One region of the Kitasatospora sp. NPDC023120 genome, then DNA from elsewhere that is predicted to be linked to it. Evidence: riboswitches for the same ligand, from Rfam matches in the RefSeq annotation. Region 1 holds a riboswitch; each other region holds the start of a gene.
What was found. A riboswitch is a leader RNA that binds a small molecule or an ion and turns the genes downstream of it on or off. The one in region 1 is predicted to bind cyclic di-AMP.
Positions count from the first base shown of each region.

Region 2: linked by a shared signal. The riboswitch ahead of ACZ3TI_RS06850 (NlpC/P60 family protein) and the one ahead of ACZ3TI_RS28995 (M23 family metallopeptidase) in region 1 are both predicted to bind cyclic di-AMP.
Region 3: linked by a shared signal. The riboswitch ahead of ACZ3TI_RS26130 (M23 family metallopeptidase) and the one ahead of ACZ3TI_RS28995 (M23 family metallopeptidase) in region 1 are both predicted to bind cyclic di-AMP.

Region 1 covers NZ_JBVHHY010000022.1:33,234-38,226, forward strand. The annotation lists gene ACZ3TI_RS28980 (MarR family winged helix-turn-helix transcriptional regulator) at 1-30, shown strand, start outside; gene purB (adenylosuccinate lyase) at 179-1,609, shown strand; gene ACZ3TI_RS28990 (DHA2 family efflux MFS transporter permease subunit) at 1,633-3,168, opposite strand; cyclic di-AMP (ydaO/yuaA leader) riboswitch at 3,475-3,661, shown strand; gene ACZ3TI_RS28995 (M23 family metallopeptidase) at 3,664-4,611, shown strand.
Region 2 covers NZ_JBVHHY010000003.1:417,883-422,875, reverse strand. The annotation lists gene ACZ3TI_RS06855 (C40 family peptidase) at 1-111, opposite strand, end outside; gene ACZ3TI_RS06850 (NlpC/P60 family protein) at 335-1,456, opposite strand; cyclic di-AMP (ydaO/yuaA leader) riboswitch at 1,467-1,621, opposite strand; gene ACZ3TI_RS06845 (C40 family peptidase) at 1,978-3,015, opposite strand; gene ACZ3TI_RS06840 (NYN domain-containing protein) at 3,216-4,598, opposite strand; gene ACZ3TI_RS06835 (hypothetical protein) at 4,990-4,993, opposite strand, start outside.
Region 3 covers NZ_JBVHHY010000018.1:171,917-176,909, reverse strand. The annotation lists gene ACZ3TI_RS26145 (sensor domain-containing protein) at 1-207, opposite strand, end outside; partial or broken gene ACZ3TI_RS26140 (GNAT family N-acetyltransferase) at 321-812, opposite strand; gene ACZ3TI_RS26135 (hypothetical protein) at 962-1,837, shown strand; gene ACZ3TI_RS26130 (M23 family metallopeptidase) at 1,964-2,812, opposite strand; cyclic di-AMP (ydaO/yuaA leader) riboswitch at 2,825-2,983, opposite strand; gene ACZ3TI_RS26125 (YiaA/YiaB family inner membrane protein) at 3,216-3,506, shown strand; gene ACZ3TI_RS26120 (alpha/beta fold hydrolase) at 3,624-4,451, shown strand; gene ACZ3TI_RS26115 (TetR/AcrR family transcriptional regulator) at 4,479-4,993, shown strand, end outside.

The DNA of each region.
Region 1 (4,993 bases):
CTGGCCGGCCGGACGGGCGGCGCGCAGTAGCTCCCGCGTCCGCCCGTACCGGTGGGTTCGGGCGGCACCGGTCCGGCGCGACGGTGCGCAGCACCACCGCGGTCTCGCCGAGGGCGGGCAGCCGGGTGAGGTGGGTCTGCTCAGGGGCGCGTGACCTCGGCTGTTAGTCTTGCGAAGCGTGAGCGCGAAGCCCCAGATCCCCAATGTCCTGGCCTCCCGGTACGCCTCGGCGACCCTGGCCCAGCTGTGGTCCCCCGAGCACAAGGTGGTCCTCGAGCGCCACCTGTGGCTCGCCGTCCTCAAGGCTCAGCAGGACCTCGGTGTCGAGGTGCCGACGAACGCCGTCGCCGACTACGAGCGGGTGATCGACCAGGTCGACCTCGGCTCGATCGCCGCCCGTGAGCGGATCACCCGCCACGACGTGAAGGCCCGGATCGAGGAGTTCAGCGAGCTCGCCGGCCACGAGCAGATCCACAAGGGCATGACCTCCCGGGATCTGACCGAGAACGTCGAGCAGCTGCAGATCCGCCAGTCGCTGGAGCACGTGCGCGACCGCACGGTGGCCGTGCTGGTCCGCCTGGCCAAGCTGTCCGCCCAGCACTCCGAGCTGGTCATGGCCGGCCGGTCGCACAACGTCGCCGCGCAGGCCACCACCCTGGGCAAGCGCTTCGCGTCGATCACCGACGAGCTGCTGGTCGCCTTCCGCCGCCTGGAGGAGCTGATCGCCCGCTACCCGCTGCGCGGGATCAAGGGCCCGGTCGGCACCGCCCAGGACATGCTGGACCTGCTCGGTGGCGACACCGACAAGCTGGCCGAGCTGGAGCGCCGGGTCGCCGCGCACCTCGGCTTCGACAACGTGCTGACCAGCGTCGGCCAGGTCTACCCGCGCTCGCTGGACTTCGAGGTGCTCACCGCCCTCGTCCAGCTGGCCGCCGCGCCGTCCAGCCTCGCCAAGACCATCCGCCTGATGGCCGGCCACGAGCTGGTCACGGAGGGCTTCAAGGAGGGCCAGGTCGGCTCCTCCGCGATGCCGCACAAGATGAACACCCGCTCCTGCGAGCGCGTCAACGGCCTGGCCGTCATCCTGCGGGGCTACGCCTCGATGACCGGCGAGCTGGCCGGCGACCAGTGGAACGAGGGCGACGTCTCCTGCTCGGTGGTGCGCCGGGTCGCGCTGCCGGACGCGTTCTTCGCCTTCGACGGCCTGCTGGAGACCTTCCTGACCGTCCTCGACGAGTTCGGCGCCTTCCCCGCCGTGATCGAGGCCGAGCTGGATCGCTACCTGCCGTTCCTCGCGACCACCAAGGTCCTGATGGGCGCGGTACGCGCGGGCGTCGGCCGGGAGACCGGGCACGAGGTCATCAAGGAGCACGCCGTCGCCTCCGCGCTGGCGATGCGCGCGGGCGCCCGGGAGAACGAGCTGCTGGACCGCCTGGCCGCCGACGAGCGGATCCCGCTGGACCGCGCCGCGCTGGACGCCCTGCTGGCCGACAAGCTCTCCTTCACCGGTGCGGCCGGCGCCCAGGTCGCCGAGGTGGTCCGCCGGGTGGAGGCCGTCGCCGCCGCCTACCCGGAGGCCGCCAAGTACGCGCCCGGCGACATCCTGTGATGCGCCCGTGAACTGACGCGCCGTCAGCTCTCCGACGAGGGCCCTGCCGCCGTTCCGGTGGCGGGGCCCTCGTGCGTGTGGACGTGGCCCGGGTCCAGCGGCGGGGTGGTGCCGCAGCACCACTCGGTGTCCGGCTCGGCGACCACGTGGTCCTCCGGGGCCAGGACGTTGCCCCGGATGGTGGCGAAGGCGATGAGCCCGCCGGCCGTCAGCAGTCCGGCGCAGATCAGCATCGCGATGTGGAAGGCGTCGTCGACGGCGGAGGGCACCCGGTACGCGTCGCCGCTCAGGCCCGCCATGGCCGGGAGGGCGGCGACGGCGAGCAGTCCGGCCGCGCGGGCGGCGGCGTTGTTGACTCCACTGGCGATGCCCGCGTGCCGGACCTCCACGGCGGCCAGCACGGTGGCCGTCAGCGGTGCCACCAGGAGCGTCATGCCGCAGCCCATGACGGTGACGGCGGGGAGCACGTCCGTCCAGTAGGACGAGCCGGCACCGACGCGCAGCATGAGCAGCACCCCGGCGGCGCAGAGCAGCGGGCCGACCGTCAGCGGGATCCGCGGGCCGATCCGCTTGCCGAGGCGCGCGGCGCGCGAGGACAGCGCGAGCATCAGCACGGTGATCGGGACCAGGGCGAGGCCGGACACCAGCGGGGAGAAGCCGGCGACGATCTGCAGCTGCACCACCAGCAGGAAGAACACGCCGCTGAACGCCGCGTAGACGCAGAGGGTGACCAGGTTCACGGCGGTGAACAGCCGGGAGGAGAACAGTCCGAGCGGCAGCATCGGCTCGGGGGCGCGGCGCTCGACGGCGATGAAGGCGGCACCGAGGGCCAGTCCGAGCACGGCGGTGAGCCACACGGCGGGGGACAGGCCCTCGCCGGCGGCGGTCAGGGCGTAGGTGATCGCGCCGAGGGCGAGCGCGGCGAGCACCGAGCCGAGCACGTCGAAGCGGCCGGAGGCGCTCTCGTCCCGGCTCTCCGGCACGGAGCGGGTGGCGACCAGGATCACGGCGGCGGCGAGCGGCAGGTTCAGCAGGAAGATCCAGCGCCAGCCGGGGCCGTCCACCAGCCAGCCGCCGAGGAAGGGGCCGACCGCGGCCGACACCCCGCCGAGGCCGGACCACAGGCCGACCGCCGCCGAGCGGTCGTCAGGGTGGAAGACGGCCTGGAGCATGGCGAGCGAGCCGGGGGTGAGGAGCGCCCCGCCGATGCCCTGGACGGCGCGGGCGACGATCAGTACCTGGATGTTCGGCGCGGCGGCGCAGGCGGCGGAGGCGGCGGCGAACCAGACCACGCCGATCAGGAAGACCCGGCGCCTTCCGTACCGGTCGCCGAGGGCGCCGCCGAGCAGGATCAGGCCCGCCAGGGTGAGCAGATAGGCGTTCAGCGTCCATTGCAGGGACGCCAGGGAGGCGCCGAGGTCGGCGCCCATCCTGGGCAGCGCGACGTTCACCACGGTGCCGTCGAGCATCGCCATGCTGGAGCCGAGCACCGTTGCCAGGAGTACCCAGCGGCCCTGCGCGGTGCCCAGGCGCAGGGTGCCGGCTTCGGAGGTGGCCACGGCCCGATCCTGCGCCCCGTGGGGCGCACGTGACAAGGGTCACCGGCGGGTGTGTCGGTGGTGCGCGGTGCGTGAGCGGACGGCTGCGCAGCGGCGTCGAGTTCGGCGCAGGGTCGTGGATCAGTGGCGCGGGGTGAATGGATTGTGTACGCACCGTGCAGCGGATCATCCGGAGGGTGACCGGCTCCCGGGGGATGGTTGCGGGTTCAAGAGATCGACATTGCTTCACCCGAACGGATGGGTTTTAGTTCAGCGACCGCCCGGCCAGTCCGGACGGATCCACCGGGTGGAACGCCGAGTCCTGCCGCTTCCCGGTGGCTCGATCTGAACTCTGTACGGCAGGAGCGGGGGACCCACAGGTAAGTCGCCGGACCGGAGTTCGCGCCTCAGGGCGCGGGCGTCCAGGGCCGGCTTGGGGTGAAGCCGCGCATGCGGCCGGGCAACTCCAGCCCGAACCCGACAGCTCACCTCGCAGGCGTCGGAGAGGAATCTTCCATGCCTGCTCAGGCTCGTCGTATCGCCCTGCCCCGCGCCGCCCGCATCGGCATCGCCACCGCCGTCACCGGCGTCTCCTTCGTCCTGCCGCTCGTCACCGCGATGAGCGCCCAGGCCCACACCGCCCCGGCCGCCGCCGCTCCGGCCGCCGCCACCGTCGCCGACGCCAAGCCCGCCGCCGAGGCCGCCCCGGCCGCCGCGCACGAGAGCTACCGCGTCGTCAGCGGCGACACCCTGTCCAAGATCGCCGACGCCAAGCACGTCGAGGGCGGCTGGCACGCGCTGTACGAGCAGAACCGCTCGGTCGTCGGTGCCAACCCGAACCTGATCTTCCCGGGTCAGCAGCTCGCGCTCGCCGGCCACGCCGCCGCTCCGGCCGCGGACGCCGCCCCGGCCAAGCCCGCCGCTCCGGCCCCCGCCAAGCCGCAGGCCCAGGTGCAGGTCAAGACCGAGGCCGCCAAGCCCGCCGCTCCGGTGCAGACCCAGGTTCAGACCGCCGCTCCGGCCCAGGCCGTGACCGCCGCTCCGGTCGCCTCGACCTCCGGCTACGTCGCGCCGCTGGCCAACCCGAAGCTGGGCACCGCCTACGGCGTGGCCGGCTCGATGTGGGCCTCCGGCCACCACACCGGCCAGGACTTCGTCGCCTCCACCGGCACCCCGCTGCGCGCCGTCGCCAACGGTGTCGTGGTCAAGGCCGGCAACGGCGGCGCCTACGGCAACGAGGTCGAGATCAAGCTCGCCGACGGCCACTACGCCGAGTACGCGCACCTCTCCGTGATCGGTGTGTCGATCGGCCAGACCGTCACCGTCGGCCAGCAGATCGGCCTCTCCGGCGCCACCGGCAACGTGACCGGCCCGCACCTGCACTTCGAGATCCGCACCGGCTCGGAGTACGGCTCGGACATCGACCCGGTCGCCTACCTGCGCGCGCACGGCGTCGCGCTCTGACCCTCCGGGGTTTCAGGAACCACCGCTGCTGCGGGGCGAATCGATCCTCCGGGATGGTCATGTCGGGTGACCGCTCGACCGGGTGATCGCCGCACAGTGGACATGGGCGCGGGACACGCCCAGGCCGGCCCGGCTCGCGGGACGAAACCCCTTGCGAGCCGGGCCGGCCGCTGCCGTTCCGGGTGCTGATCGTGTCGGTGCTCCGGGTGCCTTCCGGGGAGGCCTGTTCGAAAGTCGGGCGGTCCGGACCGAACAGGGCGTCAATTCTGCCACCGACTTGTCTGACGATCTGCTCCTTGCGAGGGCCTGCGCCGCGAACCGATGCTGTCGGGCAGTCAGCGCGGGCCCGGTTCGGCGGGCGGCGGGGCAGCGGCAGACGGAG
Region 2 (4,993 bases), on a different contig from region 1:
GCCGGGGGCGGCCCGGGCGCTGCCGCTGGTCGCCACGCCCAGCACGGTGGTGGCGGCCGCCGTCAGCACCAGCGCACGGGCGAGCAGTTGGGAACGGCGGTGCACGGGCACGGCGGCGGCTCCAATCCTGCGGCGCGGTCCCGCCGCCGCTCCACTGCGGGCGGCCCTCGAGCGGGAGTCCGGTGGCAGACGTTAGCGAGTCCGGGCAAGTGAGTCCAAACCCCTCCCGACCCGAATATTTGACCCGTAATCGGACATCAGCCCGACTCGCCGACAAAGCCGCAGGCCCGGCCTTCCGTGACGGAAGACCGGGCCTGGAGGCGCGGAGCGGGGATCAGACCCGCACGATGCCGGACAGCGGCATGTTGGTGACGGCCTCGTAGCGGACCGAGGCGCCCGGCTTGGGCGCGTGCAGCACCTGGCCGTTGCCCGCGTAGATGCCGACGTGGTGGGCGTCGCTGTAGAAGATCAGCAGGTCGCCGGGCTGGGCCTGGGACAGGTCGGTGCCGATCCGGGTGCCGGCGTGGGCCTGGTCCTGCGAGGTGCGCGGCAGCGAGACGCCGACCTGGTTGAACGCCCAGACCATCAGGCCGGAGCAGTCGAAGGAGCTCGGGCCGGTGGCGCCCCACACGTACGGGCTGCCGACCTTGGAGGCGGCGGCGTTCAGCGCGGCGGCACCGCGCGAGCTGCCGGGCGCGGGCAGCTTGGCGACCGGCGTGGACGAGGGCGCGGAGAGGTCGCCGCGGCTGTTGTCGCGCGAGGCGCGGTCGGCGGCCTGCTGCTGGGCCTTCGCGGCGTCGGCCTGGGCCTTGGCGTCGGCGGCGGCCTTCTCCTCGGCCGCGCGCAGCGCCTGGCGCTCCTGCTCGGTCAGGGTGTTGAGCAGGTCCTGGGCGGCCTTCAGCTTGTTCTGGACCTCGTCCTTGGAGGCCTTCAGCTGCTGGGTGGTCGACTCCAGCTCGGCGAGCTTGCCCTGGGCCTCGGCACGGTCCTGGTCGAGCTTGCGCTGCTGCTCCTGGAGCTGCTTCAGCTGGTTCTTCTGGGTGTCACCGGCCTGGTTGAGCGCACCGGCCTGGTTGAGGAAGTTGTCCGGGCTGGACGAGAACATCAGCTGGACGGTCGGGGATATGCCGCCGTTGCGGTACTGCTCCCCGGCGATCTCGGCGAGTCCGCCCTGCAGGTCGGTCACCTGCGCCTGCTGGCGGGCCACCTGGTCCTGCAGACCGGCGACCTGCTTCTCCAGGGCCTGCTGCTTCTCCTGGGCGGCGTTGTACTGCTCGGTCGCCACCTCGGCCTGCTCGTTGAGCTGGTCGACCTGCTCCTTGACCTGGTCCTTGGTCGGCTGCGGGTCGGCGTGGGCGCCGGTCTGCGCGGAGAGGGCGACCGCAGCGGCGGCGACACCGGTCAGGATCGAGACACGGGCGCGGCCGGCGGGCTTGGGACGACGATGGGACGCCACGAAGGCGGACTCCTTCTTCCTACGTCCGCCTACCGGGTGAGCTGACGGGTTCGGGCCGGAAGCAGTGCCCTACGACGCCTCACGGCCGTTCCAGCGGCCGACCTGGCGCCGATTCACCCCGGAGGAACGTGGTTCCCCGGCTCCGCTCCGCAGCGCCCCCGACCACTGGGCTCCCCTGTCGGGCAGTCGCTTCGACCTGCCCCGCTGCCTCGCGAACTCGGCGGTAACCACCGCCGCCACCCTGGCTGGGTGATCGACAGTGCGGTGGTTCGGAGCACGACCCTAGTAACTGAAGCGTGATCGGTTCAAATCCTTGTCAGAAAAAAGACGGAAGATTATCCAAGTTCTCTTGTGAAAATGACCGATGGTGACCGTCGACGCACGCAAGGCTGATCAGGTCTCACCCACCGGTCGCAAAACGGTCGAAAACCCGAACGCCACCCCCGTCGGAGGTGGCGCGGATCACAGGGCCCGGACGGGCCCGTTCGGCGTGTCGGACTGTCAGACCCGGCGGGCCGCTGTCAGACCCGGCGGATCGTGTTGATCGGCATCGCGTCGGCCTTCATCACCTTCACCACGTCACCGGTGTGCGGCGCGTGGACCACCATGCCGTTGCCGATGTACATCCCGACGTGGTGCATGTCCCCGCCGTAGATGACCAGGTCGCCGGGCAGGGCCTGGTCCATCGAGGGCACCCGGGTCCCGTAGTGGCCCTGCTCCTGCGAGGTGCGCGGCAGCGAGACGCCCGCCTGCCCGTACGCCCAGAGCATCAGGCCGGAGCAGTCGAAGGTGCTCGGGCCGGTGGCGCCCCAGACGTACGGCGAGCCCTGCTTGCTCATCGCCTTGGCGACGGCCACGGCCGCGTAGCCGCTGGCCGGCGGCAGGCTGCTCAGGTCGACCCGGTCGGTGCCGCGCGAGGCGCGCTCGTCCTGCGCCTGCTGGGCCTTCAGGGCGGTGCGCTCGGCGGCGCTGAGCGAGTTCAGCAGGTCCTGGGCGGCCTTCAGCTTGGTGTTGACGTCCGCCTTGGCCTGGTTGAGGTCCTTGGTGGTCGTGTCCAGCGAGGCCAGCACGGCGGCCGCCTCGGCCTTCTCCTGGTCCAGCCGGCGCTGCTGGTCCAGCAGCGACTTGAGCGCCTCGGCCTGGGTGGTGCTGGCCTGCTGGACGGTGGAGGCCTTGTCCAGGTAGCCCGACGGGTCGGAGGAGAGCATCAGCTGGACGGACGGGTCGATGCCGTTGGTGCGGTACTGCTCGCCCGCCACCTCGGCCAGGCCGACCTGCAGCTGGGTCATCTGCTCCTGACCGCGGGCCACCTGGTCCTGCAGCTGGTCGGCCTGCTTGCGCAGCTGGTCGGCCCGCTCCTTGGCGCCGTTGTACTTCTCCGCCGCCTGCTCCTGCTCCTCCTGGAGCTGGTCGATCTGCGCCTTGACGTCCGTTTTGTTCGGCTGCGGCGCGGCGTGCGCGGCCACCTGGGCGGAGAGGGCGACCGCGGTCGCAGCGGCAGCGGTGAGCACGGAGATCCGCGCGCGGCTCGGCTGCTTGGGACGGCGGTGGGAGGCCAAGGGACCGGCTCCTTCTTCCATCGGACTCACCTGATCGGATGAGATTCCGGAAAATAGGTTTGACGCCAGACCCTAGTGAAGATCTATCCGTTTTGCTACTCCCCCGTAAGCGTGAACCCGCTTTCCCACACCGGCTTCACCGGACCCGCACACGGCCCCGGAACCGGCACTGACCAGGCGTCATTCCGCCCGGTCGGCGCTCACGGCCGGGCCAGCCGATTCAGCAGCAGCACCGAGGCCACCGGGCGCGCGCCCGCCTTCCGCACGCCCTCCGCGACCTCCCGGTCGGCGGACACCACCACGACCGGACGGCCCTGCGGCTCGGCCCGCACCAGACGGCGGATCAGCTCGTCCGCGGTCTCCCCGGTCCGGCTGAACCGCACCCGGACCCCGCGCGGCGGCGCCATGATCACCGGCACGTCCAGGTCCTGCCCGTCGAACACACAGGTGACCTCCGCCTGCGTGCGCTGCGCCAGCATCGCCAACCCGCCCAGCAGCCGGATCCGCTGCTGCTCCAGCGGCAGCGTCGGATAGCCGGTCTTGGTCACGTTGTAGCCGTCCACCACCAGGTGCACCTGGGGGATCGCCAGCAGCTGGTCCAGCAGGGCCGGATCGTCCTCGGCCAGCCCGCGCCGCGCCACGTCGTGCGGCGAGGCCGCCCCCGGCACCACCGCCTCCACCAGGTCCGCCGGGCGGATCTGGGAGACCGGCAGCGCCAGCTCCCGCTGCAGCCCCTGGGCCGACTGCAGCACGGTGTCCAGCAGCAGCCGCAGCCGCATGTCCTCGACGCTGCGCCCCTCGCGGGCCGACCGGCGGCCCTGCTCCACGGCGTTCTCCAGCTCGGAGACCCGGTGCCTCAGCCGACGCGCCTCGGTCTCGGCCGCGCTGCGCTCCGCCGCGCCCTGGGCCTTCACCGCCTCCAGCTCCCCGACCACCCGGCGCGTCTCGGCCTGCGCCCGGCGGGTGTCGCTCTCCAGCGACCGCAGCTTCTTGCGCAGCGACTCGGCCTCCCGCCGCACGCCCTCGGACTCCGCGCGCTGCCGCTCCAGGTCCGCCCGCGCGGCGGCCCGCACCTCGGCCAGCTCGGTCTGCAGCTTCTCCACCAGCCGGGCCGACTCCGCGGCCGCGTCCTCGGCGCCGGCCCGCTCGGCCTCCTCGCCGGCCTCGGCGACCAGCCGGCTCCAGCCCGCCGAGCGCACCAGGTAGGCGGCGGCCGCGACGTCCATCGGATCGGCGGCGCCCGGGACGCTGCCCGACTCCAGCGCCCGCACCAGGTCCGGCTGCCCGAGGCGCAGCCGCTCCGCTATCCGCACCCGGAAGGCCGGCTCCGCCTCCAGCGCGGCCGCCAGCGCGGTGGCCGCATACTTGGCACGCCGCGCGGGAGTGAACTTCACGTACTGACGCAGGCTCTGCGGGAGCTCGCCCGGCGGCAGCCCGCCCAGCGCGTCCGAGGCCAGCCCGACCACGCGCCGGCGCACCCCCTCGGGCAGCGGCCGGTCGAGCTTCTCGACGGCACGCTCCGCCGCGGACTCGGAGGGCTCGGAGGACTCGGAAGCCTCGGAGGAGTCAGAGGTATCGGACAAACCAGCGGTGCCGGGGGCGTCGGACGTGCCGGAGGTGCCGGAGGTGCCAGAGGTGCCGGGGGTGCCGGGGGTGCCGGGGGTGCCGGGGGTGCCGGGGGTGCCGGGGGCGCCGGGGGCGCCGGGGGCGCCGGAGGCCCCGCCCTCCGGCCCGACGGCTCCGGACGCGGCGCTCTCCGCCGGGCCCGTCCCGGCCTCCGACGCCTGCTCCTGCGCAGCGGGCCGAAGCCCCTGCGCTTCGCCGGGCTCCTTCGCTGCGTCCACCACGTCCTCGGCTCCGATCCTGTTCTTCCGGCGGGTACGGCCGCGACCGCCCCCTGTCGTCACGCTCCGTGCGTCTTGTCTGTATTGTCCCGTGCGGCGGACGGGCGCACCGCCCGCCGCAGCTGCGGGGTCAG
Region 3 (4,993 bases), on a different contig from region 1:
GAAGCCGGCGATCGCCACCGGCAGGCCGCTGAGCACGTAGCCGACCTCGCGGTAGTAGTGCGCGGAGAACGGCGCCAGCCAGAACGCCGGCGGGCGCTCGGTCGGATGGGCCCGGTCGGTCCGGTGGGCCCGGTCGGGGCGCGGCTCGGCGCCGTAGCCGTCCAGGACGTCCCACTCGTGGCCCTGCGTGCTTCGGCTGCTGCTCATGTCCCGGCCCCCGGCCCCTCGTTCTGACGGTCGTTCGTGCTCGCTGGCGTCGTCCAGTCTGGTCGAAGGGCCGGTCCCGGGGCATCCGGAGACCTGGCGGATCGGGGGTGGGGTTAACCCCCCTCCCCCGCCCTGCCAGGCCGGTCGAGCGGGCCCGGCCACTCGTCGACGAGCAGCGCGTAGAGGTACGAGTCGGACCAGACGCCGTCCTTGAGCCGGTCGTGACGTGCCCGCCCCTCCAGCCGGAAGCCGAGCCCGGTGAGCACCTTGGCGGCGGCCGCGTTGTCCACGTCCGACCTGGCCGTCAGCCGGTGCAGGCCCAGGGTGCGGAAGGCGAGGTCGCAGAGCAGGCTGGTGATCTCGCCCGCGTAGCCGCGGCCCCAGTGCTCGCGGCCGAGGACGCAGCCGAGGTCGGCGGCGCGGTGCCGGCCCAGGGTGAGCGAGGCCTGTCCGATCGGGGTGGCGTCCTGCGGGTCCTCGGCGTCGGCGAGCCTGGTGACGGCGAGCCGGTAGGTGTCCCGCTCCTCGGCCATCGCCTCCTCCAGGTAGAGCTCGATCTGGTCGGCGCAGGTCTCGCGGTCGTGCGGCTCGAGGTCCAGGTGGCGGGTGACCCCGGGTCGCCGAGCAGGGCGTGCAGCGCGTCCACGTCACCGTCGGTGTGGTGGTACTCGCGGATCGCGAGCCGGGGGCCGGTGAGTCGTACGGGGACCATGGCTGCCGACCCTACCGGCCCCCGGCGACTACCGTTCGGACTATGAACGACGAAGACCTGCGGCTCGCCCCGCGCACCAGGGCCGCCGACCTGCTCGCCTGGGCGGCCGAGCAGGGCCGCACGCCGGTGGCCGAGGAGCCACTGCGCGCGGTGCTGGCGCTGCTGGAGCTGGGCGAGAGCAGGATGCACGACGGCTGGCCCGAACTGACCTCCGACGCGGTGGAGCACCTGCTGTACGAGCGGCTCCACCTGTACGTCCAACCCGCGCCCGAGGAGGACCCGCTCGCGTACGGCGACGCCGTCCGGCTGCTGATCGACCACCAGCGGGCGGCCCGGCGGCTCAACGCCAAGCGGCAGGAGCGACTGCACGCGGAGGCCGAGTGGCAGGGCGAGGTCGCGGCCGGGCTGCTGCGCCGCGCCGACCTGGTGACCTGGCCCCGGCTGTACGCGCTGCTGCTGCACGCGCACGGGGTGGACGTCGCGGACGAGGCGGCGGTGCGGGACTGGCTGGCCGGCTTCGGCGAGCTCGCGGAGGAGGAGCGGCTGGCCGCGTACGAGGCGCTGGTGCCCGCCGGCTGGCTGGACGAGCCGGACGAGCAGGGCTGGGGGCCCGGCCGGGTGCTGTCGGTCGGCATGGCCACGGACGGCGCGCGCCGGCTGCTGGAGCAGGGCCTGATGCGGCGCAGCTACCGCAACCTGGCCGAGCTGACCGCGCTCGGGCGCCCGATGCCGGACGAACTGGCGGGGGACTTCGGGCAGTTCGAGAAGGCGGCGGCCGACGCGGCACTCGACCTGTTCGGGACGTGGACGGTCCCGGGGCTGCCGCGGCTGCTGGTGGAGGAGTTCCCGGAGCTGGCACCGGAGCCGGGCCAGGAGGAGATCGACGCGTACCTGGCGCAGCTGCCCGCGGAGGACTGAGACGCCGCACCGCGAAAAGCCCCCGGCCACGTGCGGCCGGGGGCTTTCGGGTGTTCGTTCGGGGTGCCCGCCACGGGCAGGCCGTTACGGGCAGGGCGTTACGGGCAGGCCGTTACGGGCAGGGCGTTACGGGTTGAGGCCGCGCTGCTGGAGCCAGGGCTCCGGGTCGACCGGGGCGCCGCCGCCGGGGCGGACTTCCAGGTGCAGGTGCGGGCCGGTGACGTTGCCGGTCGCGCCCACCTTGCCGATCTGCTGGCCGGCGGTCACCTTGCCGGAGCCCTTGATGATCGAGGAGAGGTGGCAGTACCAGATCTCGGTGCCGTCGGGCAGGGTCTCGACGATCCGGTAGCCGTACGAGCCGGACCAGCCGGCCGAGGTGATGGTGCCCTGGCCGAGCGCCAGCACCGGGGTGCCGGTGTCGGCGGCGAAGTCCAGGCCGGTGTGCAGGTTGGCCCAATAGCGGGCGCTCTGGCCGTAGTGGGCGGAGAGCCGGTAGTCCGTCACCGGGAGGGTGAGGGCGGTGGCGCGCTTGGCCTCGGCCTCCGCGGTGGCACGCTTGGCCTCCGCCTCCTTGGCGGCGGCCTTGGCTTCGGCCTCCTGCGCGGCCTGCACGCGGGCGCTCTCCTCGGCGGCGGTGCGCTGGCTGTCGGCCTGCTGCTGGATGCGGGCGGCGAGCGCGAGGCCGGGGTCGGCGGAGAGGGCGACCGGGGTCTCGTCCGGGGCCTCGATGGCGGGCGCGGCGGCCGGGGTGGCCGAGGTGAAGCCGGTGGCACCCAGGGTGGCGGCGACGGCGGTGACGCCGAGCAGCGGGGAGGCTCCGCGCGTCTGACGCGGCATCCGGTGGCGGTTGGTCTCGGCCTCGGGGCCGAGGACATCGGGTCCCAGGGCTTCGGGGCCGTCCGCACCGGGGTGGTCGAGCAGCTGGGTACCGGCCGCGGGGCCGGCCGGGTGTGCCGGAGTGTGCGTCGACGCCACGGAGGCGCGCTCCTTTCCTTCCTTCGCGCCTACCGGGTTAGCTGACGGGTTCGGAGCAGGAAGGTCTCCTACGGCCGGGCCGGAGCCCCGCCGATTCACCCCAAGGAACGTGGTTCCCCGGCTCCCTGACCTGCCCGGAGGCCGGTCGGTGGGATTAGGCGACGGCGCACGGTGCCGTCTGGGTACGGCGTTGACGACCGCGCTGCGTTATCAAACGTTAATCCCAGGACGCTCTGATTCCAAGCCATCCGTCCGGGGCCGCTGTGGAGCGGGTGATCGGACGTCAACGAACGACCCCTCATCCGGGCGCCCGATCCGAGTACCGGCTCGCACCCCGATCCGAGCACCCCATCTGAGTACTCCTACTCATGTGCGTCCCGACCGGGCATCGCATCCTGACGCCATGACCGCACCGATGCAGAACCGCACCACGTCCGCCTACTACATCCAGGCCATCCTCTCCTTCGCCCTGTCGGGCGTCTCCCTCGCCGCCGGGATCGCCTACCTGCCGGTCGGGGGATGGGTCCGGGCGTTCCTCGGGGTCGGCCTCCTCTACACCGTCACCTCCGCGTTCACCCTGGCGAAGGTGATCCGGGACCGGCAGGAGTCGAACGAGATCGTCAGCCGGGTCGACCAGGCGCGACTGGAGAAGCTGCTCAGCGAGCACGACCCGTTCAAGGTCGAGGGAGTCTGAGGCCCCTCCGCCCCCCTCTCTTCGGGCGAACGCTTGACGGCTAAGGCTATTAGCCTTAGCTTTATGGCTATCAGCAGCACGGAGATGGCCCGCGGCAGCGGACCGAGGAGGCCCACCATGAACGCCACCAGCACCCCGGACACCCAGTACCTGACCGTCCCCGGCGGGCGGATCGCCTTCGACGACACCCGGCAGGGCGACGGCACGCCCGTCGTCCTGCTCCCCGGGATGCTCGACAGCCGGACCGCGTACCGGCACCTCCGCCCGCTGCTCACCGCCGCCGGCCACCGGGTCGTCACCATGGACCTGCGCGGCTTCGGCGAGTCCTCCATCGCCTGGGACGACTACGGCCCGGCCGCCATCGCCGACGACGTCCTCGCCCTGCTCGACCACCTCGGCATCGAGCGCGCCGTCCTCGCCGGGAACTCGTACACCGGCGCGACCGTCGTCAAGGTCGCCGGGGACGCGCCGGAACGGGTCGCCGGGATCGTCCTGATCGACGCCTTCGTGGAGAACCCGGAGCCCGGCGCCCTGATGCGCGGCGTCCTGAGCCTGATGGGCGCGGCACTCGTCCACTGGCCGGCCTTCTGGGGCTTCTACCTGCGTCGGATGGCCTTCCCCGGCGCCAAGCCCGCCGACTTCGACGAGTACGTGAACGGGCTGGTCGCCGCACTGCGCACCCCCGGCCGGAAGACCGCCACCCGCGGATACGCCACCGGGGACTCGGCGCCGACGGGCTGGACGGCCGCGGTGCGGTGCCCGGCGCTGGTGGTCATGGGCAGCAAGGACCCCGACTTCCCGAAGCCCGAGGTCGTCGCCGACCGGCAGGTCGCGGCGCTGGGCGCGCGGAAGGCGATGATCGAAGGGTCCGGGCACTACCCGATGGCCGACAACCCGCAGGCCACCGCGGACGCCCTGCTGCCCTTCCTCGCCGACCTCGCCTGACCGACTGCCCACACGGAGACCCGAACCATGCCCCGCATAGGACTGACCCCCGACCAGGTCGTCGACCACGCCCTCGCCCTCATCGACGAACAGGGCGCCGAAGCCCTCACCCTGGCCGCCGTCGCCGCCCGGGCCGGGGTGGCCACCCCCTCGCTGTACAAGCACGTCAGCGGCGGCCTCGCCGAACTGCGGCGGCTGATCGCCGTCCGGGTCACCGAGGAACTCGCCGACCGCCTCGCGGACGCCGCGGTCGGCCGCAGCGGGGACGACGCCGTCGCCGCCGTCCTGCGCAGCTACCACGCGTACGCCACCGAGCACCCGCACCGCTACAACGCCCTCCCCCAGGCCCCGCAGGCCGACGACGACCTGAGCCGAGCGGCCGGCCGGCTCGTCGGCGTCATCGTCGCCGTCCTGCGCGAGTACGGCCTCGACGGCTCCGAGGCGATCCACGCCGCCCGCCTCGTCCGCTCCCTCGCCCACGGCTTCGCCTCCCTCACCACCATCGGCGCCTTCCGACTCGCCGAGGACCTCACCACCACCCA